DNA from 4 places in the Undibacterium sp. SXout7W genome. Region 1 is predicted to be linked to each of the others. Evidence: predicted binding sites of a transcription regulator. Region 1 holds the regulator's gene; each other region holds the start of a gene.

Evidence for each region. The regulator sigma-54, encoded in region 1, starts transcription at its own class of promoters, with help from an activator protein. The targets are predictions, from matches to a motif close to TGGCANGNAANCTGCTTT.
Region 2: urtA (urea ABC transporter substrate-binding protein) is a predicted target of sigma-54. The motif match lies at 1,567-1,584, and genes of this name have one in related genera.
Region 3: ACO0LB_RS18440 (ammonium transporter) is a predicted target of sigma-54. The motif match lies at 1,701-1,718, and genes of this name have one in related genera.
Region 4: ACO0LB_RS03760 (TorF family putative porin) is a predicted target of sigma-54. The motif match lies at 2,677-2,694, and genes of this name have one in related genera.

What each region holds. Positions count from the first base shown of each region.
Region 1 is NZ_JBMPPF010000009.1:112,797-117,015, forward strand. Features, by position in the region: gene lptA (lipopolysaccharide transport periplasmic protein LptA) at 1-129, shown strand, start outside; gene lptB (LPS export ABC transporter ATP-binding protein) at 131-883, shown strand; gene ACO0LB_RS10710 (RNA polymerase factor sigma-54) at 895-2,385, shown strand; gene hpf (ribosome hibernation-promoting factor, HPF/YfiA family) at 2,494-2,841, shown strand; gene ACO0LB_RS10720 (enoyl-CoA hydratase/isomerase family protein) at 2,971-4,071, shown strand.
Region 2 is NZ_JBMPPF010000008.1:142,541-146,759, reverse strand. Features, by position in the region: gene ACO0LB_RS09895 (putative Ig domain-containing protein) at 1-715, shown strand, start outside; gene urtA (urea ABC transporter substrate-binding protein) at 1,629-2,882, shown strand; gene urtB (urea ABC transporter permease subunit UrtB) at 3,176-4,219, shown strand, end outside.
Region 3 is NZ_JBMPPF010000023.1:40,745-44,963, forward strand. Features, by position in the region: gene ACO0LB_RS18430 (arginyltransferase) at 139-867, opposite strand; gene aat (leucyl/phenylalanyl-tRNA--protein transferase) at 864-1,583, opposite strand; gene ACO0LB_RS18440 (ammonium transporter) at 1,769-2,971, shown strand; gene ACO0LB_RS18445 (NUDIX hydrolase) at 3,184-3,762, opposite strand; tRNA gene ACO0LB_RS18450 (tRNA-Met) at 3,891-3,967, shown strand.
Region 4 is NZ_JBMPPF010000002.1:315,032-319,250, reverse strand. Features, by position in the region: gene ACO0LB_RS03770 (ammonium transporter) at 1-1,346, opposite strand, end outside; gene ACO0LB_RS03765 (P-II family nitrogen regulator) at 1,424-1,762, opposite strand; gene ACO0LB_RS03760 (TorF family putative porin) at 1,778-2,524, opposite strand; gene ACO0LB_RS03755 (accessory factor UbiK family protein) at 3,000-3,239, shown strand; gene ACO0LB_RS03750 (3-keto-5-aminohexanoate cleavage protein) at 3,479-4,219, shown strand, end outside.

The sequences.
Region 1 (4,219 bases):
GAATTTTTATCTTATGACAGTAAAAACGATGTCTTCATCGGCACTAACTCCAGCAGCGGTCAACAAATTCCGGGCGGTGGTCGTATCAAGCTGACATTGCAACCAAAGCCAGAAAAACAGGTGAACTGAGATGACTGTGAACGACAGTACCCTGATCATTCAAGGCCTGCAAAAACGCTATGGTGCGAGGCAAGTGGTGCGCGATGTATCGCTGCAAGTAAAGAGCGGAGAAGTCGTTGGCCTGCTGGGTCCCAATGGTGCCGGTAAAACCACCTCGTTTTATATGATCGTCGGGCTGGTTCCTTCCGATGCCGGCGAGATACTCATCAATGGCACGGATATTTCTCACCTGCCGATCCACCAGCGCGCCACGCTGGGATTATCATATTTGCCGCAAGAAGCATCGGTATTCCGGAAATTATCTGTCGAAGATAACATTCGTGCGGTACTGGAATTGCAAAAAGACGAGCAAGGAAAATTTTTAAATAGTCGAGAAATCGACCAGCGTCTGAATAATTTGCTGGCTGATTTACAAATCGAAAAAATTCGTGAAAATCAGGCGTTGTCACTTTCCGGAGGCGAACGTCGCCGCGTGGAAATTGCCCGCGCACTGGCAACCAATCCACGTTTTGTGTTGCTGGATGAACCGTTTGCCGGCGTCGATCCGATTGCCGTGATTGAGATTCAACGTATCGTGGGGTTTCTCAAAGAACGTCGTATAGGTGTGCTGATCACTGACCACAATGTGCGTGAAACGCTGGGAATCTGCGATCACGCTTACATCATCAATCAAGGCGCAGTGCTGGCCAGCGGTAAGCCAGATGACATTATTCAAAATGAGTCAGTGCGTCGGGTCTATCTGGGAGAGCATTTCCGCATGTGACGGGAATCATCATGAAACAAAGCCTGCAACTACGTACCTCACAACATCTGGCACTGACGCCACAATTGCAGCAATCCATCCGATTACTGCAATTGTCGACGCTGGAGCTTCATCAGGAACTGGAAACTCTTCTGGTAGAGAATCCTTTGCTTGAACGTGTCGACGATCCACTCGACAACGCCGTACGCCTGCTGGCAGATGGCGCCATTTCCAGCAACAATACGAATGCCGATGCTGGCATGCAAACAACAGGCAATACAGACGAGCACGCGCCTGCTGCAAGTGATGCTGGTGGCGATGCCGATACGGCCCCGATCAATGATGCCGTCAGTGCCAGCGATAACGACTGGAGCTTTGATGACGTGCCTCAGGGCGGGCATTCATCTGAAGAAGACGAAGGCCGTTCACAACTGGAATCTGCTCACACGACACTGCATGAGCATTTACAGGAGCAGATGCGACTGAATCTGCGCGAGCCACGTGATCGGGCGCTGCTTGAACTGATTATCGATGCAATAGATGACAACGGTTATCTGATCGAAACGCTGGAAGAAATTCATGCCAGTTTGCCGCTGGAACTTGGTGTCGAACTGGAAGAACTCTCGTTTGCACTGTCCATGCTGCAAAGTTTTGATCCACCGGGTGTCGGTGCCCGTACACCTGCGGAATGTCTGGCATTGCAGATCAAACGCATGCCCAAAATCGCCTTTGTCACGCGTCGCCTGGCATTGCAGATTGTAGAAACACAACTCACTCTTTTCGCCCAGCGGGATTTCAACAAACTAAAAAAACTTCTCGATTGCGATGACGAAGATTTGCGCGAGGCCCAGACCGTGATACGCCAATGCAAACCACGTCCTGGTGCTGTATTTGCAGAAACGGATTCCGATTTCGTCGTACCCGATGTCATCGTCAAAAAATCAGGCAATGGCTGGCAAGTGTTACTGAATCAGGATGTCATGCCAAAGCTGCGCGTCAGCAGCATGTACGCCAACATCATGAAACAAAATCGTGGTGAAACCGGCATGGGTTCGCAATTGCAGGAGGCACGCTGGCTGATCAAAAATATGCGGCAACGTTTTGATACTATTTTGCGCGTTGCACAAGCGATAGTGGAAAGACAACGCAACTTTTTTACTCACGGTGCTGTTGCCATGCGCCCCCTTGTTTTGCGCGAAATAGCTGATACACTAGGATTACACGAGAGCACTATTTCTCGCGTAACGACTCAGAAATACATGCTGACGCCGCATGGGATGTTTGAGTTGAAGTATTTTTTCGGCAGCCATGTCGCGACGGAAACAGGAGGCGAAGCATCTTCCACCGCGATACGTGCACTCATCAAGCAGTTGATAGGAGCAGAAGACCAGAAAAGCCCACTCTCTGACAGTAAAATTGCAGACATGCTGGGTGAACAGGGCATGGTAATTGCCCGAAGGACAGTTGCCAAATACCGTGAAGCCCTCAAAATACCACCAGTCAGTTTGCGAAAATCTTTGTAAGTAGTCCTTGTAATCACGGTTTGAATTGCTATATATGATTTAGCTCAAAATAATTCCGATGAAATGAGCGCATCGTTATAGCAAGTAACATCACCATAGGAGCACAGTATGAATCTCACCATCAGTGGACATCACGTCGAAGTTACTCCTGCAATTCGTGAATATGTACATACCAAGCTGGAACGCATCCGGCGCCACTTCGACCAAGTCATTGATATTGCCGTTATTCTGACGGTCGATAAGCTCCGGGAGAAAGAAAAACGACATAAAGCGGACATTAACCTGCACATCAGCGGTAAAGATATCCACGTAGAAAGTCTGTCGCATGATCTGTATTCTGCCATTGATACCCTGATCGACAAACTTGATCGTCAGGTGATCAAACACAAAGATAAAATTCAGGACCATCAGCATGATGCCATCAAGCACATTCCTGATCCGGCCTCTGCCTCATAATTTCTGCGGTTAGGGAAGACTTAAAAAGGACGCAATATTGCGTCCTTTTTTGCGATCTCTGCAATCGCGTGACGAGGATGATCGTCAACGTTAGAATGTCTGTCTCTACACTACTCAACGGTATTTTTCATGAGCGAATACGTACACACCTCTATCCGGAACAAAATCGGCTTTATCATGCTGGATCGCCCGAAGGCACTGAACTCCTTATCGCTGGACATGGTACGTACAATCACTGAAAGTCTGTTGCAATGGCGAGACAATGACGAAGTGAATGCTGTCTTCATTTACAGCAGCAGTGAAAAAGCATTTTGCGCCGGTGGTGATATTCGTTTTTTCTACGATGTAGGTACAGCAACCCCGACAGGCGACAGTGCTTTGCTGGAAGATTTTTTCACTGAAGAATATGCGCTGAATCATGTCATTCATTTTTATCCGAAGCCGTATATTGCACTGATGAATGGCGTCGTCATGGGCGGTGGGATGGGTATTGCCCAGGCTGGTTCGGATTGTGGTCTGCGCATTGTGACTGAGCGTACCAAGATGGCGATGCCGGAGGTGAATATCGGTTTATTCCCTGACGTCGGCGGCGGCTATTTTCTGTCGCGCACGCCAGGACAAATTGGCACTTATCTGGGGCTGACGGGTGAAATCATCGGGGCAGCCGATGCGCTGTATGCTGGTCTGGCCGACGTGTTTATTCCGACAGCAGAGTTACCCGCCCTGATGCAACTGCTGGAAACCACCGATAGCACCAATCGCACCGATATCCGCCATACGATCCGCACATTTGCAGCGACATTTGCAGATCAGGCTGCGCCTGCGGACAGCAAACTGGCAGCGCAACGCAACGTGATTGACCAGCACTTCAGTGGCAATCAGGTGCAAGAGATTGCCCGCCGTCTGGAAAACGACAGCAATGCCTTTGGGCAGCAAACCCTGGCAATGATGCAAAAACGTTCTCCGTTGATGATGTGTGTCACGCTGGAACAATTACGTCGCGGTGCGACGTTGTCTGTCGCAGATGATTTGCGTATGGAACGCAATATGGTGCGACATTGCTTCCGTCATGGCGAAGTGCTGGAAGGCGTGCGTGCGCTGGTTGTGGATAAAGACAACACACCACAATGGTCACCCACCTCGCTGGCAGAAGTGACAAGTGAACAAGTTGCAGGTTTTTTCAGCCAGGTCTGGCCAGAGCATGCCCACCCCTTGCGTCATCTGAACTAAATCCAGCAACGCCATCTCACCCTGGAACATAACAAAAAGGGCATGTATTTCGCATACATGCCCTTTTTTTGCTTCCCACGGCCAAAATATACTCCCCTCAGTATATAAAAACACGCCTTATTTTATATTGATGTCGGCCTGTTTTTAT
Region 2 (4,219 bases), on a different contig from region 1:
TGTTTCAGCAACGTCGTCGAATCCTTTGACTTACAGCCTCACTGGCGCACCTGCTGGTATGGCGATCAGTACCACAGGTGTGGTGACTTGGGCGACGCCTCTGGCCGGTAGCTATCCGGTGACCGTGGTGGTCAAGGACAGTAAAACTGGTTTGAGCAGTCAGGCCGTGTATACCGTTGTGATTGCTGCAGCGACTGCGCCAAAAGTATCGACGGCGAGTATTTCTGGTCAGGTTGGTGTTGCATTGTCCTTTACCGTGACTGCAACGTCAGCTAATCCAGTGACTTACAGTCTGACTGGTGCTCCAACTGGGATGGCCGTCAGCACTGCAGGTGTGGTCAGCTGGGCATCGCCTGTTGCCGGAACATATGCGGTGACCGTGGTCGCTAAAGATAGTAAAACTGGCCTAAGCGGGCAGGGCGTATATACCGTGACAGTAGTGGCTGCAGGGCTGACCGTCACTGCGCCGGCAATGACAGGTGTGGCTGGTAAAGCGATGTCAGGCAGTATCACGATTTCTGCTCCTGGAGCCACTGGTATTTCATTGTCTATCTCGAATGCCCCACTGGGCATGACATTTTCGATGAGCGGCTTAACTATTAATACCTACTGGGCCAGCCCTGTGACCGGTACTTATAGTATGGCAGTATCGGTAGTCGATTCGCTGGGTCGTAAAGCAAATGTGACTGTGCCAATTACCGTGACAGCTAAATAACGGGTAGCCCCCTTGTGGGGATTGCAGCAGAATCAAAAGCGACATCGGATGGTGTCGCTTTTGACTTTTGGAGCAAGGACGTTGAAGCCTGACTGCGGAGGGGCATTTGATTTGATCTGCGTCATACAGCAGTCATATACTTTTGATATGATTCTTCCTAGCTGCTGTACATGCAACCGATATGCCTGATGGTAGCGAGGTGTGCTTGGCTCTTACTCTCGAGAGCAAGCCCACCGACCAGACATAGATGCGCTCACTCTTACAACTGGAGTGAGCGCATTTTTATTTGTATGGCCTCTGCCTCTGTTGATGTTGATCCGGCTCCATATAGCCGCCGTATCTTGATCCACAGATATGTTTGTTGATGAGTCCCTGTCAGTGAAATACTGCGACGTGCCGTCTCATTTGATGCGGTGTTGGGCATGCCTGCCCGTTACTGCCCCTTGCTAATAATCTGTCAATGATCTGCCAGGCATTTTCTAATGCCGGCACGGCTGGTGTCGTTTTGTGTTCCTTCTTTCCTTTGGGTAATACGTTTTTCTTCTGTTGCACAATTTCAGGGCGAATGTCGCACTGAAAAAATGTTTGCAGCAAGGATTGCAGAAGCGAATGACATATTTTCACTGTTTTGGCTCATCGCCTTTTTTTTCTGGATGTACGTTCTGCCCAGAATGGTCTGTGGGGAGATCTAAGACGGGATTTTTTCACGGCAGAAGCATAATAAATACTCCCTGGTGTATTTATTAATCGCCTTTATTTACGTAGTCTATAAGGGTAAATAGCTACATACTCCCCATTTTTTCTATTTTTCTCAGATTATTTTTACTCCGCATTCCATGCTTTTGCTGGCTTGGCACGCTATCTGCTATCTCACTGATGAAGTCTTTGTAATCAACCATGATCAGGAGAAAACATGACACGTCGCATCGTTTTGAAAGCAACTGCACTTGCAGCAATCACACTGGCAACCTCTGGCCTGATGTCGCAGGCAATGGCGGCCGACACCATTAAAGTGGGTATTTTGCACTCCCTCTCCGGCACGATGGCGATTTCTGAAACCTCGCTCAAAGATGTGGCGCTGATGACCATTGATGAAATCAATGCCAAAGGCGGCGTAATGGGGAAAAAATTGGAAGCGGTGGTCGTTGATCCTGCCTCTAACTGGCCATTATTTGCAGAAAAGGCCCGTCAACTGGTCTCGCAGGACAAAGTCTCAGTCGTCTTTGGTTGCTGGACGTCCGTTTCCCGCAAATCCGTTTTACCGGTTTTTAAAGAATTGAACAGCCTGCTGTTTTATCCAGTGCAATACGAAGGTGAAGAGCTGGAAAAAAATGTTTTTTACACTGGCGCTGCACCGAACCAACAGGCGATTCCAGCAACGGAATACCTGATGTCCAAAGAGGGCGGTGGTGCCAAACGCTTTGTCTTACTGGGTACGGATTACGTCTACCCACGCACGACCAACAAAATTCTGCGCTCCTATTTGCATAGCAAAGGCGTCAAAGACAGCGATATCGACGAAGTTTATACACCGTTCGGTCATTCTGATTATCAAACCATCGTTGCTAATATCAAAAAATTTGCTGCCGGTGGCAAGACCGCTGTGATCTCCACAATTAATGGCGATTCAAATGTGCCGTTTTACAAAGAACTCGGCAATGCTGGCCTGAAAGCGACAGATGTGCCTGTGGTTGCTTTCTCTGTGGGTGAAGAAGAGTTGCGTGGTGTTGATACCAAACCATTGATTGGACATCTGGCCGCCTGGAACTACTTCCAGTCAGTGAAAAATCCTGTGAATACGGAATTCATCAAAAAGTGGAAAGACTATGCAGCCGCTAAAAAATTGCCAAACGCTGCCACCGTCGTCACCAACGATCCTATGGAAGCGACGTATGTCGGCATCTATATGTGGAAACAAGCTGTCGAAAAAGCCAAATCCACTGACACCGATAAAGTCATCGCCGCTATGGGTGGTCAGACCTTCAAGGCACCATCGGGTTTTGAGTTGATGATGGATAAAACCAATCATCATCTGCACAAACCAGTCATGATTGGCGAAATCAAGGCGGATGGACAATTCAGCGTTGTCTACAAAACCAAAACGCCAATCCGTGCTCAGCCCTGGAGCCCATACATCCCAGGCAACGAGTCCAAACAAAAACTGTAAATCTGTTGGTGACGGTCTGCTTGTGGTTGCTATGTTTTTCATCAAACGAATGGCATAGCGCGATAGGTCAGACCGATACATCAGATATCAGATATCAGATAAATCAGATAACGCTGGTTGTTGAAATTTTCTGAAATTTTCTGAAATATTTTTGCACAGGACTGGCAGCTCCTGATTGTTCTGACGGAGCTGCCGGGAGAGTTGCTGCCCCTTTTTATCGTTCCAGCACTATTCCCTTTTCGCTACTCTATCGCGTCTGCCACTTTATGATATGTCAAAAAATTGTAGGATTGATGGCCGCACTCTTGTTCAGTATCAACGCCCATGCGGCGCTGGATGCCAGCTTGCTCAAGGCGCTGGCTGGAGATGATCCGGATGCGCGGATAGTCGCTGTCAATGATATTGCAGCATCGGGTAATCAAGAAGCCACGCTTATTTTAAATGGTCTGAAAAACGAAACCCTGTATGCCAAAGACGATGCAGTCTTTTTACTGGAAGGTGATCAGGCGACCGCGTTGCTGGATGGACGGCACGGCCCCTTGCCTGATGGTGCGGAAGTGATCACCATCAATAATCGCTTGCGCGGTGCGCTCGATAGTGCACTCTCAGGGTTGAAATTATTTTCCGCAGAACGTGCAGTGCGCCTGAGTGCAGCAGTGGCATTGCAAAAAGAAGCAACGCCGGAACAGTTGCCTTTGCTGAACAAGGCCTATTTGAAAGAAAATGATCCCGAGATCAAATCGCTGTTACAAATGTTGATTGCCACAGCCAATCTGCAATCATCTGATCCAGCGTTGCGCAAAGCCGCAGTCAAAGCACTGGTCGATAGTCCGAACGCGAATCTCAAGCCAGTGTTGCAGAAAATGCTGGCGCAAAATCCGGATGGCAGTTACGGTGAGCCAGACGAAAGTATCAGAGTGGAAGCGGTTGCCACACTGAATGCGATTGATGCCCGTATTTCCCGGACCGAGTTCGTCGGCAATTTATTTTATGGCATATCGTTAGGCAGTGTTTTGTTGCTGGCTGCTTTAGGGCTGGCGATCACGTTTGGCCTGATGGGCATCATCAACATGGCACATGGCGAGTTGTTGATGATCGGTGCTTACACCACATATGCCTGCCAACTCCTGTTTCGTCATTTTTTCCCTGGTGCGCTGGATGCGTATTTATTGCTCGCATTACCTGCCGCGTTCACCGTTTCTGCACTTGTCGGCATCGTGCTGGAACGCACCGTGATTCGCTGGCTCTACGGTCGGCCATTGGAAACACTCTTGTGCACCTGGGGCATCAGCCTGGTACTGATGCAGGGCGTACGGTCAATTTTTGGTGCGCAGAAC
Region 3 (4,219 bases), on a different contig from region 1:
CGTAGTAAAGAGTAATCTAAGGGAGTATAGGTAAAAAATGCGGTGTTCCCGCTTATTTTAATTGTGGTGTTATTAAATACTGGGTGGGAGTATTTATTGTTTTTAAGTTGCTTCTGCGTTGCATCTGTCGTACTGATTTTATTCCTGTAGTGTTTGCCAGTAACCTTGCATCATGGCATCAAGAGGTCGGAAATTGGTTTTATAGGCCATTTTAGGACTGGCAGCAATCCAGTAACCGAGATACAGATAGGGCAGTAAAAGCTGTTTTGTCTGCCGGATTTGCCAGAGCACATTGTAGGTGCCATAAGAGGCGGATTCATCATCCGGATCATAAAATGTGTACACGGAAGATAAGCCGTCGGTCAGCACATCAATAATACTCACCATGCGCAGAATATCGTGCTCATCGCGAAATTCCACCAAGCGTGTATTGACTCTGCTCTGCAGTAAAAACTGCGCATATTGATCGCGACTGTCCTGATCCATGCCGCCACCTGCATGGCGTTTGCTCTGGTAGCGTTGATACAATTCGTAGTGCTCATGCACGTAGGTGAGTGGGCATACTTTGGCGCTGAGGTGCTGGTGTTTTTTTTCGGCACGGCGCTGACTACGGCTTTTCCGAAATTCATCGACTCTGACCCTGACTGGCGTACATGCCTGGCACGCATCACAATGTGGACGATAGATAAAGATGCCACTGCGCCGGAAGCCACTCTTGACCAGTTCAGAATACACATCGGCATTAATCAGATGCGCAGGCGTTGCGACCTGTGAGCGCGCCTGCAATCCCTCCAGATAGCTGCAGGGATAAGGCGCCGTGGCGTAAAACTGTATGCTGGCAAAAGGAAGGTCGTTAAGCTGGGTCACTGATCAATTGAGCGGTTTGAGGTCCATTCACTGATGGGCGGCAATTGCGTCGCCATCTGTATCCATTCAAGAAACGCCGTACGGGATATCGGTCTTGCCCCAAGTGATGCCAGGTGCGCGGTTTCTTGTTGGCAGTCTATCATTTTCACTCCGTGTTCACGTAAAAAATATACCAGATGCACCAGCGCTATCTTGGAGGCATCCGTGACTCTGGCAAACATGGATTCTCCGTAAAACATCTTGCCGATGCAAACACCATAAGCACCACCGACCAGTTTGCCATCGAGCCATACTTCTGACGAGTGGGCGTAGCCATCTTTATTTAGCCCACAATAGCCAGCGATAATTTCTTCTGATATCCAGGTGCCAGTTCCTTCCTTTCGCGGTGCTGCGCAGGCGCGCATGACATCTTCAAATGCTGAATCAAAGCGCACTTCCCAGTGTGGATTTTGGTTGATTTGCCGCAGCTTTTTTTTCAGGCTGTCGGCAACTTTCAGCTCAGCCGTGAATAACACCATGCGTGGATCGGTAGACCACCAGAGTATTGGTTGTCCTTCCGAAAACCACGGGAAAATTCCTTGTCTGTATGCCATCAGTAGTCGTGCGGGTGACAAATCTGCACCTGCAGCGAGCAATCCGGCCGCGCCATCTTCCTCGGTAAGCGCAGTATTCACATCCGGAAATTCGCTGTCAGCCTCCAGCCAGGGAATCGTCATATCCTATATCCTGTATGCACTAAAATAGCGCCACATTTTAGTGCGTGTGATGGAGGCATCAAAAAATAAAAAATAAAATTCATATAAAAATCAACGTCTTAAAAAATCGCACCAAATTGGAATATTTTTTGCTTTATCAGTGCATTACAAATAAATTTACGCACTTTTATTGGGAGATTGTTAGCATGAATGCACAAAACAGTAGCGCCGATGCTTTATTTATATTGCTAGGTGCCATTATGATTCTGGCGATGCACGCTGGCTTCGCATTTCTGGAGCTGGGCACGGTACGCAAAAAAAACCAAGTGAACGCATTGGTCAAGATTATCGTTGATTTTGCAGTGTCGACGATTGCTTACTTTTTTGTTGGTTACAGTGTTGCGTACGGCGTACAGTTTTACTCTGGTGCTGAGGTGTTGGTCGCAAAAAATGGCTTTGAGCTGGTCAAATTTTTCTTTTTATTAACGTTTGCGGCGGCGATTCCGGCCATTATTTCTGGTGGGATTGCTGAGCGAGCAAAGTTTTATCCACAGCTGATCGCTACTGCCGTATTGGTGGGGGTGTTATATCCGCTATTTGAAGGAATAGCCTGGAATCAGCGTTTTGGGATCCAGGCGTGGTTGAAAGCGGCTTTTTCTGAGGAATTTCATGATTTTGCCGGGTCAGTTGTGGTGCATGCGTTTGGCGGCTGGGTTGCCCTGCCTGCGGTTCTGCTGCTGGGTGCGCGACGCGGTCGTTATATGAAGAATGGCGCTATTGCTGCGCATCCGCCATCCAGTATCCCGTTTCTTGCATTGGGTGCCTGGATATTAACCGTGGGCTGGTTTGGTTTTAATGTGATGAGTGCTCAGACGCTGGATAAGATGAATGGCCTGGTGGCAATTAACTCCTTGATGGCGATGGTCGGTGGAACGCTGGTGGCATTGGTGATGGGGAAAAATGATCCCGGTTTTGTCTACAACGGACCTTTGGCTGGTCTGGTAGCCGTTTGCGCGGGCTCTGATCTGATGCATCCGCTGGGTGCGCTGGTGACGGGCGGTGTGGCTGGTGCTATTTTTGTCCTGATGTTTACCTGGACGCAAAATAAATGGAAAGTCGATGATGTGCTGGGTGTTTGGCCTTTGCATGGCTTATGTGGTGCCTGGGGTGGAATTGCCGCCGGTATTTTTGGGATGAAAGCCTTGGGGGGATTGGGTGGCGTGAGTTTGATGTCGCAGTTGCTGGGGACAGTGCTTGGTGTAGCGATTGCCTTTGGTGGTGGATATGTAATTTATGGCGTACTCAAGAAAACGGTTGGAATACGTCTTGATCCAGAGCAGGAATTTGAGGGGGCAGATTTGTCCATCCATAAAATTTCTTCTACTGCTGAGAGAGAAACCAGTTGGTAATAATTGAATGGAAGGTGTGCCATGAAATTGAGCTGGCAGATCAGTCAGTAATTTTTTGCCGATTATCAGCTGTGCGGGCAGTGCATTGATATTTATTGTCTTGCCGCTGCCAATCAAATCAAATCAAAACGCCGTGAAAACACGGCGTTTTGATTTTGTGGTGCTGTACCTATTTTTGGGCTTGTTTTTTTTATTTGGTTTGGCGATGTTGGCTAGTTTTTGTCGTTTGGGCGCATCGGTTTAAAAATATCGTGAGCATGTAGTTGATAGTGACCACCTTTTTGCACTTGCTTTAAGTCTTCAAAAAAATAACGCAGCGTATGGCTAACGGTAGGGAATGCAATGTCTTCCCATGGAATGTCTTTCTCCTTGAACAGGGCGACCTCCAAGCTTTCTGTGCCTGCCTTGTAATCAAGATCTAGCAGGGTGGCTCTGTAAAATAAATGCACTTGATGTACATGAGGCACATTGAGTATCGAAAATAATTCGTGCAGTGCGATATTGGCGCCAGCTTCTTCTTCCGTCTCCCGTTGAGCCGCCTGACTGGTGGTTTCATTGTTTTCCATGAATCCGGCGGGAAGCGTCCAGTAGCCATAGCGTGGCTCAATTGCGCGTTTACATAATAGAACCTGAACTTCTCCATCCACTTCCCATGCTGGAATCGAACCGATCACCATTTTCGGGTTTTGATAATGAATGGTGCCGCAGTTGGGGCAGACATGGCGTTCGCGCGTATCGTCTGCGGGAATCATTAACACAACCGGCGTGGCGCATTCCGAGCAAAATTTCATAGGTGATATAGGGGCTAGATAATCAATATCCAGAGTGTAACATCAGCTTGTGCGCCTGAGGTTTTCAGTCTTTCTGGATAAAAGAATTGCGCAGAGCAGCAAAAACATGTATAGTTTACTTCTTCAGACGCGGGGTGGAGCAGTCTGGCAGCTCGTCGGGCTCATAACCCGAAGGTCGTAGGTTCAAATCCTGCCCCCGCAACCAGTTTCAACTGAAAAAGCCACGTATCAGCGTGGCTTTTTCATTATTTGGCAATTTTATTTTTGATTGTCACGTAAAAACTGGACTACAATCTCGTATCTACTGATTTGACGGGTTGGGCATTGAGAGTAAATCTCGGCCGCGAAATTCCCTGATCTGCCCGCATGGCGGGTGTTGCAGCCAAATCGGCTGGCAATAAATTAAATACATACCCATTGTGGATTGAGTCTGCCGAATTATCCGGTTTTTCCGCTG
Region 4 (4,219 bases), on a different contig from region 1:
ATAGAGTAAGGATCAGCGGACATTTTGTTTGTAACGTAGTCGAAAATACCTTGGCCGCCGAGAGAAGGAGAAGCGAATACACCTGTCAGCAATGCGCCCAGAATACCACCAACGCCATGTACACCGAATACGTCCAGAGAATCATCAGCACCGATCAGGCGTTTCAGACCGTTCACACCCCACAAGCAAACGATACCTGCCAGCAAGCCGATGATCAGAGCACCCATAGGGCCAACGAAACCGCAGGCTGGAGTGATAGCGACTAAACCTGCTACCGCGCCAGATGCACCACCCAACATGGAAGGCTTGCCTTTGGACATCCATTCACCAAATACCCAGGATACCGTTGCAGCCGCAGTCGCCAACAATGTATTCACGAAAGCCAGAGCCGCAACATCACCAGCTTCGAGTGCGGAACCCGCATTGAAACCGAACCAGCCCACCCACAACAGAGACGCACCGATCATTGTCATTGTCAGGGAATGTGGAGCCATTGCTTCTCTGCCGTAGCCAACACGCTTGCCAATCAGGAACGCACCAACCAGACCTGCAACCGCTGCGTTGATGTGTACGACCGTACCACCTGCGAAGTCCAGAGCGCCTTTTTGGAACAGGAAACCTGCTTTTGCTGTTTCAGTTGCCAATGTTGCCGCGTCTTTAATCGCATCAGGACCAGTCCAGAACCAGACCATGTGTGCCACTGGCAGGTAACTGAAAGTGAACCACAATACAACGAACAACAGTACTGCTGTGAATTTCGCACGTTCTGCAAACGCACCGATGATCAGACCGCATGTGATCGCAGCAAACGTTGCCTGGAATGCGACGTAGACAAACTCAGGAATCACGACGCCTTTACTGAAAGTCGCAGCCGTTGTGAACGATGCCTTGGCAGGGTCCCAGATACCGTTGAGGAAAGCCCGGTCAAACGAACCGATGAACTTGCCACCTTCAGTAAATGCCAGCGAATAGCCATAGATGCACCACAGGACGATGATCACAGCAAAGATCATGAATACCTGCATCAGAATCGACAGCATGTTTTTGGAACGAACCAGACCGCCGTAGAACAGCGCGAGACCCGGAATCGTCATCAGAATCACCAGCAATGTCGATACCATCATCCAGGCCGTATCGCCCTTGTTTGGTACAGGTGCCGGTGCAGCAGCAGCCGACGCTGCAGCAGGATCAGCGGCAACCGCTGGCGCTGCTGGTGCCGCCGGTGTTACTGCAGCGGATGCAGCAACAGGTGCCGAAGCTGGCGCAGGGGCAGCAGCCGTGACAGACGCTGCTGATGCCGCTTCTGCCTTGGCAGGTGCATCATCTGCTACGGCAACAGAAGTCATCCCTACGGATACCAGCAGCGCACTGGCTGCCAGCATCGTCTTAAATAGTTTTTTCATGTGAGCTCCCTGAATGCTGGTTAGAGTGCGTCGTTGCCGGTTTCACCGGTACGAATACGCACAACTTGTTGCAGGTCGTAGACAAAAATCTTGCCGTCGCCAATTTTTCCTGTGCGGGCGGCAGTTTCGATTGCCTCAATGGCGCGATCAACAATCGCATCATCAACGGCAGCTTCGATTTTTGTTTTTGGTAAAAAATCGACCACATATTCAGCACCACGATACAACTCAGTATGGCCCTTTTGACGACCAAAGCCTTTGACTTCGGTGACGGTAATCCCTTGCACGCCGATGGTGGATAAGGCTTCACGCACCTCATCGAGTTTGAAGGGTTTGATAATGGCGGTAATCAGTTTCATGCTAGCCTCTGACAATTAGAAGGTTTTCACTGCGGTCAGAACCGCTGTTGTTTTACCAGTAAATTTTCCTGCTGGTGTGACGTATAAATTCTTGTCAGCATTCGTTCCCAACGCTGCCAGACTGAACGTGATACCAAAGAATTCTTTAGAAACGCCGATTTTCCAGTCGGAATACGAATAAGCAGAATTGTTTTTGATGATCTGACGACCAACATGCAAATTCAACGTGTAGGCTTCCGGCAACTCGATATTTGCGCCCAGATCAATATAGCCACTGTTTTTGCTGTTCACAAAACCGAACAGATTCGTCACAGAATGCGAGTATTTCGCATACACAGGACCGTATCCTACCTGGCCATAAATTTCTGTTGTATTAGCATCAACAAAACCAGGGACTTTATTCAGGCCATTGGATGGATAGATATAGGACAGCACGCCGACGTCATATGAAACGTCCTTGACGATCTCGCCCTTTTTACCCGCATACAAATCCCACTCAACGTCACCGCTGCCGCCTGCATCTTTTGTCCACTTGATGGAAGACAACCATGTACCGGCATAGAAGCCGCTTGGGTTGTTCACATAATCAGCACCGCCTTGCAGCGCTGGATCCAGACGCGATTGTGAAATCGCGCGATAGCGGTATTCACTTGCAACACCAACGTTGAAGCTGACTTCGTTATCAGGTTTGGCATCTTCCGCATGAACAAGACTGCTGGCAAATGTTGTGGCAACTGCTGCTGCGAGTAATAATTTTTTCATTGCGATTCCCCTTTGAGATGAACACTTTAATAATAAAATACAAACCAAAAAAACCAAGTTCTCAGTACATTCAAGGTATTAACAGCACCTGATTGCACCCTGTATCAATGCGCGATTTTTGTTTTTACATCCTGGTAGTGCTTACATCGGTATTAGCAGGAGTCGTGCCAACTCTGAAAAAAATAGAAATAAACAATAAAAATATTGATACGTTCGTGCAGTTCTTCATAGATAAAAAGGCACTCTGCGGTGCCACAAGGTTTTCTATGGTTTCGTATGCGCCATCGCTGGTATGCGTTATGATTTCACCCATGTCTGGTCAGCAGACCATAGAAAAGCATTGCATGCCTCATTTTGATGCACCAATTTAATGCAGCACCAGATAAAGGCATACGATGATCTGCACCATTTTTAAGCGGAATGTCACTATGCTGACTCAGCAAACCCGAATAACGACGATGAATCGAGAACGATAATGGAAAAGCAAAATTTCTTTAATGATATGCAGGCAAAAATCAGTCAGGCACTGGAAAGCTCACCAGCCAAAGACCTGGAAAAAAATGTCAAAGCAATGATGAGCCAGGGATTCAGTAAACTCGATCTGGTCACCAGAGAAGAATTTGATATCCAGGCACAGATACTCGCCAAAACCCGCGCCAAACTCGACGCACTGGAAGCCCGCGTTGCCGCACTTGAAGCACAAATCAACAAATAATGAAGAACGGCATCGTCTTTTTTTCCAAAAAGAACGATGCTGAGGTGTGTAGAATATTTGATTCGTTATGAAAAGATCATGGAATGGCTGCTGTCAGAGCAGATCCCAGTAACAGCAAATACGACTTGTCAGTATTTTGGACTACTTCGTGACATAAAAATGACCCGCATGGCTGACGACAGAATGCAGATACAATCTAGTGAATTCTACAAACCAAAGTTAACCAGCTTTTTCTGATTATGCAGCCCCTCATCATCAATTTAGCACCTACCGGAATGGTTCCGACAAAGGAACAGACACCCTATGTTCCGCTTACTCCAGAAGAAATCTTTGCAGATGTCAGTTCCTGTATTGATCTTGGAGTGTCCATGGTGCATTTACACGCGCGCGACTTGCATGGCAGACCAACAGAAGATATTCGTACTTACCAGAATATTATTTCTTTAATACGAAACAAGCATCCCGAAGTCGTTATTATTACAACGACGAGTGGTCGAATTGTTCATGATGTGGAAAAACGTGCCAGTACTTTATATCTGGAAGAACAATACAAACCAGATATGGCCAGCCTGACATTAGGCTCGATGAATTTCTCTAAAGAGGCAAGTGTCAACTCACCCCAAACAATCTTGCGTTTGGCAGAAATCATGAAAGAGCGGGGAATTAAACCAGAGCTGGAAGTTTTTGATCTTGGCATGATTCACTTTGCCAAGATACTCATAGAAAAAAACTTAATTGAAGCTCCCTATTATTTTAATATTCTGCTTGGCAATCCAGGCACAGCTCAACTGAACTTATTGCATCTGGCGACCATCGTTAACGACCTTCCGCCCCATTCTATATGGTCACTTGGTGGAATTGGTCGTTTTCAGTTGAAGGCGAATGCATTGGGAATCATTATGGGGAATGGTGTACGGGTAGGACTGGAAGATAATTTATGGCTCACTGACGAACGTACGCAATTAGCACGTAATACTCAA